Linked DNA regions of Collimonas fungivorans Ter331. Each later gene encodes a partner of the first gene's protein in a complex. Links are inferred from orthologs where the notes say so. Each region holds a gene or a part of one and is shown on either strand. Other genes may lie near its edges.

The links. The genes of interacting proteins can lie anywhere in the genome.
Region 2: the proteins of CFU_RS16505 (region 1) and trxA are in contact, whole or in part, in an NMR structure (PDB 2IPA), measured with the Bacillus subtilis proteins. The link is inferred for Collimonas fungivorans Ter331 from one-to-one orthologs.

Annotation. Positions count from the first base shown.
Region 1 is NC_015856.1:3,744,003-3,751,480, reverse strand. Bases 1-2,695 are described here. They hold CFU_RS16505 (arsenate reductase ArsC), read left to right. Parts: upstream 1-945; coding sequence 946-1,446; downstream 1,447-2,695. Other genes in these bases: CFU_RS16495 (MFS transporter), read left to right, coding at 2,571-2,695; arsB (ACR3 family arsenite efflux transporter), read left to right, coding at 1,500-2,567; CFU_RS16510 (ArsI/CadI family heavy metal resistance metalloenzyme), read left to right, coding at 460-876; CFU_RS16515 (ArsR/SmtB family transcription factor), read left to right, coding at 122-463; CFU_RS16520 (SRPBCC family protein), read left to right, coding at 1-27. Outside these bases: more of CFU_RS16495, read left to right, coding at 2,696-3,797; arsC (arsenate reductase (glutaredoxin)), read left to right, coding at 3,794-4,225; arsenical resistance protein ArsH, read left to right, coding at 4,206-4,928; CFU_RS16480 (NIPSNAP family protein), read right to left, coding at 4,940-5,245; CFU_RS16475 (LysR family transcriptional regulator), read right to left, coding at 5,680-6,573; CFU_RS16470 (4-oxalocrotonate tautomerase), read left to right, coding at 6,692-6,877; CFU_RS16465 (cupin-like domain-containing protein), read left to right, coding at 7,084-7,478. UniProt on the Bacillus subtilis protein: Catalyzes the reduction of arsenate [As(V)] to arsenite [As(III)]. In vitro, can dephosphorylate para-nitrophenyl phosphate (pNPP).
Region 2 is NC_015856.1:1,032,062-1,035,263, reverse strand. The notes cover bases 1-2,794. They hold trxA (thioredoxin TrxA), read left to right. Parts: upstream 1-1,131; coding sequence 1,132-1,458; downstream 1,459-2,794. Other genes in these bases: rho (transcription termination factor Rho), read left to right, coding at 1,563-2,794; CFU_RS04535 (PD-(D/E)XK nuclease family protein), read right to left, coding at 1-795. Outside these bases: more of rho, read left to right, coding at 2,795-2,825; CFU_RS04520 (MFS transporter), read left to right, coding at 3,073-3,202. UniProt on the Bacillus subtilis protein: Participates in various redox reactions through the reversible oxidation of its active center dithiol to a disulfide and catalyzes dithiol-disulfide exchange reactions.

The sequences.
Region 1 (7,478 bases):
ATCGAAAAGCATGTTGCTGCATCCTAGCCCGATATAGGGCCAAGCAGACGGGCAGGGCCCGTTTGTTTGTGGGATGGCAGAAAACCCTTGATTTATTCAATATTTCAACTATCATTGAAATATGAAAACGAAATCAGTCGTCACCGCCCTTGCGGCGCTTGCCCAGGATTCCCGCCTGGCGATCTTCCGTGCATTGGTGCAGGCCGGGCCCGAGGGGCTGCCGGCCGGAAAAATCGGGGAGATTACGGGCATCTCGCCTTCCTCCGTGTCGTTCCATATGAAGGAGCTTTTTCATGCCGATATGGTGGCGTCGCGTAACGAAGGCCGCTTCGTTATCTACTCCGCCAACTTCGCCACCATGAATGAATTATTGGCATTTCTTACCGAAAATTGTTGCGGGGGTAACCCCTGCATGCCCACTTGCAGTCCTGCCTGTGCCACCACCGAAGGAGCCTCGTCATGAAACGCCTGCATGTCCATGTCGCTGTCGATAACCTGGCAGACAGCATCCGCTTTTATTCATCGATGTTTGCGAATGAACCCACACTGCAAAAGACCGATTACGCGAAATGGATGCTGGACGATCCCCGCGTGAATTTCGCAATCTCGCGGCGCGGCGCGCAATCTGGCCTGAACCATCTGGGCATCCAGGTCGAATCCGATAGCGAACTGGATGAGATGCAGTCGCGCCTGGAGTCGCTTCAGCCTGATGTGGCGAAGGAAGAAAATGTTTCCTGTTGCTACGCCAAATCAGACAAATACTGGGTGACCGATCCACAGGGGATTGCATGGGAGACCTTCCGCACGCTCGATACCATTCCCGTGTTCGGCGACGCGCATGCGAAGCCAGCGGCGGCAGCTGGAAAGTGTTGCTGAAGCGATGATACGGGTCACCCGCGCCAGATGCATTTTTTCGGAACCTGGTAATTCAACATAGGTAGCCCCATGAGCGATAAAGTATATAACGTGCTTTTTCTTTGCACGGGTAATTCGGCGCGCAGCATCATGGCTGAAGCATTGGTAGTCACCATGGGAAAAGGCCGGTTCCGTGGTTTCTCTGCCGGCAGCCGCCCAGGCGGCAGCGTCAATCCTTTTGCCATCGAACAGATCTCGCATACCGACTATCCGCTGGAAAACCTGCGTAGTAAAAGCTGGGATGAATTTGCCGCTGCCGATGCGCCGCAGATGGATTTCATCATTACTGTGTGCGATAACGCAGCAGGCGAAACTTGTCCATATTGGCCAGGCCATCCGTTGTCGGCGCACTGGGGATTTGAGGACCCGGCGCTCGCCACTGGCGCCGACGAATATAAGCGTGAAGTATTCCATAAGGTGTTCCGCCAAATCATGGCGCGCATCAACGTCTTTGTCAGCTTGCCTCTGCACATGCTGGAAAAGAATGCGATCAAACGCGAAATGGATGCTATTGGCCAGAGCAAAGTCTGATGTAAAGACATCGATCTGATCAACCTCAATCCTGTTTTTATTCGAGAATTATTATGTCTGTCCAATGCGAAGTTACCGGTAGACGCGCCGCAGGCGTATCCATGAATTTTTTTGAGCGCTATCTGACTGTCTGGGTAGCGCTATGTATCGTTGTCGGTATTTTTCTTGGGCAGCTTTTCCCGGTCGGGGTGCAAGCGATAGGCTCGTTGGAAATTGCTAAAGTGAACCTGCCGGTCGGCATCCTCATTTGGGTGATGATCATTCCGATGTTGCTGAAGATCGACTTCTCCGCCTGGAATCAGGTCAAGGGACATGTGCGCGGCATAGGCGTGACCTTGTTCATCAATTGGGCGGTCAAGCCGTTCTCGATGGCGTTGCTTGCCTGGGTGTTCATCCGGCACTGGTTCGCGCCGTACCTGCCCGCCGAACAGTTGGATTCTTATGTGGCCGGACTGATCCTGCTGGCTGCCGCGCCTTGCACTGCCATGGTGTTTGTCTGGAGCCGGCTCACCGGTGGCGATCCTTATTTCACACTGTCGCAGGTCGCGCTGAACGATCTGATCATGGTGTTCGCATTTGCGCCGCTGGTGGCTCTCTTGTTGGGCGTATCGAGCATTACGGTGCCCTGGGCCACGCTACTGACTTCGGTAATGTTGTACATCGTAGTGCCCGTGATCATTGCCCAAGTTTGGCGCAAATCCTTGCTGCGGCGCGGCCAGGCCAGTTTCGACAAGCTGATGGAACGCATCCAGCCGTGGTCGATCTCGGCTCTGTTGTTGACCCTGGTGCTGTTGTTTGCGTTCCAGGGCAATGCGATCATCGAACAGCCCCTGGTCATTGCTCTGCTGGCGATTCCTATCCTGATACAGGTTTTCTTTAATTCTGCGCTGGCCTATTGGCTCAATAAGATTGTCGGGGAAAAGCATTCTATCGCTTGTCCCTCTGCGCTGATTGGTGCTTCCAACTTCTTCGAGTTGGCGGTTGCCGCCGCGATCAGCCTGTTTGGCTTCAAGTCCGGCGCCGCGCTGGCAACCGTGGTCGGGGTGCTGATCGAGGTTCCTGTCATGTTGTTGATTGTCGGTATCGTAAACCGCACTCAAGGCTGGTACGAAGGACGTTAAGCCATGCGTAACAATGCCAGCAGCGCCGGATGGCTGATTCCCGCTTTTGGGATGACGCAGATGATTGGATGGGGCGCTTTGTTTTATGCTTACGGCGTCCTGATGGGGCCAATGCAGACTGCATTGTATACCTCTAAGCCGGTCATCGTCGGCGCGTTTTCGTTAGCGCTGCTGGTGTCGGGTTTTCTGTCGACTTTGGCCGGCGCCATCATCGATCGCTTTGGCGGCCGTATTCTGATGGGCGCCGGTTCCGCATTGGCCGCCCTGTTACTGGCACTGTTATCGCATGTGGACTCGGTTACCGAGCTGTACTTGGTGTGGGCGGGGATTGGCGTTGCCATGAGTGCCACCCTGTATCAACCGGCGTTTGCAGTGCTTACGCAAACCTTCGGCTCTGAATATCGCAGGGCCATCACTTTAGTGACGTTGTTCGGCGGTTTTGCCAGCACGGTCTCTTGGCCGCTCACGCAGTTCCTGCTCGGAAAATGCGGTTGGCGTGATACTTGGATGATCTACGCAATCGCCAATCTGTTGTTGTGCCTCCCGCTGCATGCCTTGCTGCCGGTTTTCAGGCAGGATCACGGCGCCAGGGCAGCAGCAGAAACTGCGACCAAGGCCACACTGGCCACAGTGCTGCGGGAGCCGAGATTCTATTTGGTGACCGGCGCCATCACGCTAAACGCTCTGGTGTTTTCAGCCATGTCCTTACATCTGATCTCGATATTGCAGGCACGGGGAGTATCGCCCGCCCATGCCGCGGCAATAGGCGCCCTGGTTGGCCCGATGCAGGTTCTAGGTCGTGTCCTGGAAACCACTATCGGCAAAAAAGCCACATCGCGCCAGGTAGGATTGATTGCTATCTGGCTGTTGCCGCTGGCGCTGGCATTATTACTCGCACCGTCTGAGTGGCTGCTGGTTTACGGCGTATTCGCAGCCATGTACGGGATCGGCAACGGCGTGATGACGATTGTACGCGGCACGCTGCCGGCAGAACTGTATGGCCGCGAAACGTATGGCGCAATCAGCGGCGCCATGGCTACCCCCGTGCTGATAGCGATTGCCGCAGGGCCGTTTGCGGCATCGCTGGTGTATTCGCTGACGGGCGGATACGCTGGAACGATTCTGGTGCTGATCGGTATCGCCCTGCTGGGCGCTATTCTTTTTATTTGCGTCGCCAACCATTCCCCGCTGGCAGATAATCTGCCGGTTTTAAAGAAAGTCGAACCATGAACATTACTATTTATCACAACCCTGAGTGCGGCACATCACGCAATACGCTGGCGCTCATACGCAATACCGGTGTCGAACCTGAAGTCATCGAATACCTGAAACAGCCGCCGTCGCTGGCGATTCTTACGAAACTGATTTCGGACGCCGGTCTCGCGGTACGTGAAGCTATCAGACAAAAGGGCACACCTTATACAGAACTCGGACTGGACGCGCCAGGCCTGACAGACGCGCAATTGCTGGATGCGATGCTGGCGCATCCGATCCTGATCAACCGGCCGTTTGTCGTCACGCCAAACGGCACGCGCCTGTGCCGCCCATCCGAACTGGTGCTCGATATTCTGCCGTTGCCGCAAAAGGGACCCTTCACCAAGGAAGACGGCGAAGTCGTGATTAATTCGGAGGGACGCCGTGTCACAACATCTGATTAAGTTGCCGAACGTCGACGCAGGACTCTTTCACACGCCGCTTGCATCGGACTTTGACGAGGTCGGACGTTCATCGCACGCGCCGCGTTTCCTGCTGCTATACGGTTCGTTACGCGAAAAATCCTATAGCCGCCTCCTCACGATGGAAGCGGCCCGCCTGCTGGAAGCGATGGGCGGCGAAGTCAAAATCTTCGATCCGCACGGCTTGCCATTGCCGGATGGAGAACCGGACAGCCATCCCAAAGTCCGGGAACTGCGCGAGCTGGCGCAATGGGCCGAAGGCATGGTCTGGACCTCGCCCGAACGTCACGGCGCCATGACCGGCATCATGAAAGCGCAGATCGACTGGATTCCATTGTCTATAGGGGCGGTGCGGCCGACGCAGGGCAAGACGCTGGCGGTAATGGAAGTATCCGGCGGCTCGCAATCGTTCAACGCAGTCAACCAGATGCGCATACTGGGCCGCTGGATGCGGATGATCACTATCCCCAACCAGTCGTCGGTAGCCAAGGCGTTCCTGGAGTTCGACGACGAAGGCCGCATGAAACCGTCGTCTTACTATGAGCGTGTGGTCGACGTGATGGAAGAGCTGTTCAAATTCACCTTGCTTACCCGCGATGTTTCTTCATTCCTGGTCGACCGCTACAGCGAACGCCGGGAAACTGCCGAAGAACTCGGCAAACGCGTCAGCCAGAAAGAGATTTAAAAGCGCCTGATTTACTTGAAGACAGGACGGAAGAAGCTGCGTTCATAGCTGACGATGCAGCGGGTTTCCTCGGCATACTTGAACGCTGCCTGGCACTCGGGATCCTGCAGCGACTTCGTCCTGTATTCTTCATACAGCGCGAACGAAGGAAATGTGAACATCGCCAGCGCCACGTTGCTGATTCCCTCCGAGGGAAGGAAGTATCCATGGTGTATCCCGCCGAATTTCTCCACCAGCGGAATCCAGACTTTGCCGTAGTGCTCGAATTCCTTGAGTTTGTATGGATCGATGATGTAACGCAGGTAGCAGGTGACCATGGGAATCCTTGTCGGCAGACTTCAGCTAGAACGATGGGGAAAACAATCGCCACATGATGCCATACAAGGAGGTATTTTATTTCCTGAGTTGATGACCATCCGGCAGCGGCCGATAGCCGCAAAGACGCTGCCGGCGCTCAGCCTGTTCGGTTTTAGAGGTATTTCATCTGTTCGAGATCTGCGATCAGTCCCACTCCGGCCGGGCGCCATCCCTTCTTCGGCGACAGCGTGATACCTGCTGCCGGCTTCCCGTTTCTCCAGCACCAGCCTGTAGAGCCGGGCAGCATCGCTGACATGTACCGCCGGCCAGCGGTTAAGTCCGTCGCCTACATACGCCGAGACTTTCTTCTCGCGGGCGATCTGGATCAGTGGCGCCAACCAGGATGATCGGATAGAACTGGCCGTTGGCGGGGCGACTGAGAAAGCTGAACTGGTTAGTCCGCAGGGCCGAAACACTTTACCAGCAGATCGATAACACTACGTAACTTTGCCGTGGGCCTGCTGTCCTGCCTGTAAATCAGATACATTGGCGTCGGCCTGTATGACCAGGCCGGCAATACCGGCACCAGGCGACCTGCAGCTATATCGTCAGCCAGCAATACTTCAGGTTGAAGCACGATACCTGCTCCATGCAAGGCAGCATTGCGCAAGGCGCTACCCTGGTTTGAACTGAACCGGCCTTTTACCGTTACTTTGCAAAATTCGTCGTCAGGTCCAAGCAAGTGCCAGTGATCATGGTGGCGCCAATACGACAGACCTAGGCAGCTGTGCGCGTTTAATTGCTCCGGGTGTTCCGGTTGCCCGTGCCGGGCCAGATAGCTTGGCGCTGCCGCCAGTATCCTGCGATAGGGACGCAGCGGCCGCGCGACCAGCCCGGTCGCTTCAATTTCGCCGATTTGGATGCCTAATTCATAACCCTCCTTGATCAGGTCAGGCGCGCGATTGTCCAGTGTCAGTTCTACGTTGACTTCAGGATGGCGGGCCAGGTAGTCGGCCAATACAGGAGCAAGACTGTGGCTGCCAAAGCTGACCGGAGCAACCAGCCTGACCAGTCCGCGCGGACTGGCCTGCAGCTCTGAAGCGCTGGCTTCGGCCAGTTCCACTTCCGACAGCACTTTCTTGCAACGCTCGTAATAGAGCCGGCCCACTTCAGTAAGCTGTTGGCGGCGGGTAGTGCGATGGAGTAAACGTGCGCCTAGCCGCTGTTCGATAGTTCGGACGTGCTTGGCAACCATGGTGGAGGAGACGCCGCTGACTGAGGCCGCGGCAGTGAAGTTGCCGCTCTCCACCACTCGTACAAACATCGCCATGCCGGCCAGCTTGTCCATGATTAAGAACCTTGGGGTTTGAAATGATTCAAATTATTGCATATTTATCTGTGTGCCGAACTGCCCGATACTGAGACATCGGGCCCCAATTCCGGGCGCCCCTTACCAAGGAGATATCATGCCTATTTTGCGTTTAGAAATGCATCCCGGCCGCACACTGGAGCAAAAGCGTGCCTTCGTTCGCGAAGTGACTAGAGTTGCCGTCGAAACCCTGACCTGTCCGCCGGAGAGTGTGGACGTTGTGATCAGCGAAATCTCGCGTGAAGATTGGGCAAAGGCCGGCAAGTTGGCGGCGGATAAGTAAATCGGCTTCGAGGCCTCAGCCTGGATCGCGCAAGCGTGACGGTTGAGGCCAGCTCGGAAATATACGGTTATCTGGATTGGCGGCGAGTTGGATCAGTCTGGGTTGATATGTAATCATATCGTTCGAAGTTACGTTGATATCTTTGAATAGCCTGGTGAAAGACTGCTTTCATCGTTAAGAATAATTTGTACAACGATAGAAAAAAAATGAAAAAACCAGCAGCCGATAATCGAGAACGGCAGGAGACACGCCGATCGTCACGATTGTTGCCGCCCCGGCCGTCGTCGGCGGCCATGTCGCCCGAAGACGTTATTGTCAAAAAACAGGCGCGGGAACGGAAGGACGCACTGGTTCGCGGCGTCACTTCGATACAGGAAATGCGTGAAGCGATCAAGCGCGCCGGTCGCGACCTGCCTGTCATTTCCGCAGTGCCACGCATGGGCATGCTCGACGCTGCGGCATTCCGCATGCATGCGGCAAAAGGCCTGCCATTTGTCATCACCGGGCTCGTCGGCAAGTGGCCGCTGTCCGCTCTTACGCCGCAGACGCTGCGCGAACGCTTTGGCGAACTGCACGTGCGCGCAAGGGTCGGCGACTATGT
Region 2 (3,202 bases), 2.7 Mb from region 1 along the record:
AGGATTTTCTTCGTCTGCCGCCGCCTCCACCATTTCCGGCCAAGCCTGGGCATAGGTCGGCAGCAGTGCTGGCGCGCGCCAGTCGAGAGTGATAGTCAGCACTTGCTGGCGCCTGGCGTAGGCGTCGAGAAAAGCCTGCTCCAGCGGTTCCGGCGCTACCGAACTGATCCAGGCCATCGGCTGGCTGGCGTTTTCCGCGATCTGCAGCATTTGCGCGAAACGCGCGGCGATCGCATCGTCGGCGTCCAGCTGGCTTTTCCAGATCGACCACACCAGCTGCGTTTCATCCGACAGCAGCTTGCGCGCATCCGGCGACAGCTGTTCCAGCGCATGTTGCCAGCGCTGCTCCGGATCGTTTGCTGCATCGATGTGCAAAGCGGGCAGCAAGGCTTGCGTAAGCTCGTCTGATAACGCTAACAATGTCTGCGCCAGCGGCAGCAGGTCGGTATTACGGCGCGCTGTAAATAATTTTTTCAGCCAGCCGTGCTGGCGCAGTTCGGCATATAGCCGCATCAGCCGCTCGCTGGCAGGCAGCACATTGGGCAGCGGCGGCAAGGTCGCCAGCCAGCCGGACAGGGTAAAGAATTGCGGCGGCACGAAAGTCCCGCCCAGCTGCGCGCTCAAGGCCGCTTTCAGCGGCTGGGCGTGGGCAAAGGTGGGCAGCACCACGCGCCATTGGGCGAAATCGCGCTGGCCCTGGTCGCCGCTGGCCTGGCGGCAGGCTGCCAGCAGAGCACGTGCAGCATCCGGCCAGAAGTTGGCGGAGGGCACGGTTTTTATGGATTCTAAGGGCATGTGGCTCACTGAAAGGACGGCCAGCGCCGCCTTGCTACTAGTATGGATGCTCTCGCATTTTTGCAACAATTAGCTATCATTTTATGCGAGCCTCCGGAAAAACAAGCCTCAAATAATTACATAATCAATTACATAAGCCACACATTTTCATAAAATCGGTTATGATTTAGCGAATATCCCGCCGCAATACCTCTTACCGCACCCACAAAAACTTGAATTCGCGCACGGCATCCCCACTTATTCAATAGAATAGGGAACGCCGATGGCAGCCACCAAGCAGGAATGGTAAGTCGTCTTGGCACACATTGATTCTTTTTCCCTCACACTGAGGAAACCATGAGCGAACATATTAAACATACTTCCGACGCAACTTTTGAAGCAGACGTACTCAAATCCGACAAGCCGGTCCTGGTCGATTTCTGGGCTGAGTGGTGCGGTCCTTGCAAGATGATCGCCCCGATCCTGGAAGAAGTCGCCAAGGAATACGGCGACAAGCTGCAAATCGTCAAGCTGGACGTCGATTCCAACCAGGCAGTGCCTGCCAAGCACGGCATCCGCGGCATCCCGACCTTGATCCTGTTCAAGAACGGCGTTCCGGCGGCACAGAAGGTTGGCGCGCTGGCCAAGGGCCAGTTGACCTCCTTCATCGATTCGAATATATAATAAGAACCGTGGCGGTGCGCCCGCACCGCCACTAGTGTTTTACTAACTACACCACGCAGTTCCCTCCCCCACCCAATATTTCCCATCCCGGGACACTCATACCTATGCATTTATCTGAATTAAAGGCGTTACATGTCTCCGCCCTGCTAGAAATGGCAATCGGCCTCGACATCGATAACGCAGCGCGTTTGCGCAAACAAGAACTGATGTTCGCGATCCTGAAAAAGCGCGCGAAATCAGGAGAACAGATTTTCGGCGACGGCGCCCTCGAAGTCCTGCCTGACGGCTTTGGCTTCCTGCGCTCGCCCGACGCCAGCTACATGGCGTCCACCGACGACATTTATATCTCGCCTTCGCAGATCCGCCGCTTCAACCTGCACACCGGCGATTCGATCGAAGGCGAAGTGCGGACACCGAAAGACGGCGAGCGCTATTTCGCACTGGTCAAGGTCGACAAGGTCAACGGCGAATCGCCGGAAGCGTCGAAGCACCGCATCCTGTTTGAAAACCTGACGCCGCTGCACCCGAACAAGCCGCTGCCGCTGGAACGCGACATGCGCGGCGAAGAAAACATCACCGGCCGCATCATCGACATGATCGCGCCTATCGGCAAGGGCCAGCGCGGCCTGCTGGTAGCGTCGCCAAAGTCCGGTAAATCGGTCATGCTGCAGCACATTGCGCATGCGATCACCACCAACCATCCAGACACCGTGATGATCGTCCTGCTGATCGACGAACGTCCGGAAGAAGTGACCGAAATGCAGCGCTCGGTGCGCGGCGAAGTGGTTGCCTCCACTTTCGACGAACCGGCCACGCGCCACGTGCAAGTCGCCGAAATGGTGCTGGAAAAAGCCAAGCGCCTGGTCGAAATGAAAAAAGACGTAGTGATCCTGCTGGACTCGATCACCCGCCTGGCGCGCGCCTACAATACCGTGATCCCTGCCTCCGGCAAGGTGCTGACCGGTGGTGTCGACGCCAATGCGCTGCAGCGTCCGAAGCGTTTCTTCGGCGCCGCCCGCAACATCGAAGAAGGCGGTTCGCTGACCATCATCGCCACTGCCCTGATCGAAACCGGCAGCCGCATGGATGACGTGATCTACGAAGAATTCAAGGGTACCGGCAACATGGAAGTCCACCTGGAACGCCGCCTCGCCGAGAAACGCGTGTACCCGTCGATCAACCTGAACAAGTCCGGCACCCGCCGTGAAGAATTGCTGATCAAGCCTGACCAGCTGCAAAAGATCTGGGTGCTGCGCAAGCTGCTGTACAGCATGGATGAAATCGAAGCGATGGAGTTCATCCTCGACAAGATGAAGTCGACCAAGAACAACGCCGAGTTCTTCGACATGATGCGCCGCGGCGGCTAATCAGAATCAGTCATCGTAAAAGCCTGGTCCATGCAAATGGACCAGGCTTTTTTCATATGCAGGCTGCGGCCAAGATCGGGCGCTCAAAAGCTGGCGTTGCCATGTGAAGCGGCTGATCCGTGAACTTAGGCGGCAAACCGAGGCTGCAAAATGTTGCATTAAGAAAACTATAATTTATTTACAAGGGAGAGCGCCACAACACGCTAAATGCTATGCTTGCGAACCTCCTATTTCGCAACGGCACATCATGGCGACAACTCAATCCAGCCAATCGAAATTCGGCACAGTCCTGCGGGTTACCAGCGGTAACTTCATGGAGATGTTCGATTTCTTCCTGTTCGGCTTCTACGCAACCTACATCTCCAAGACCTTTTTCC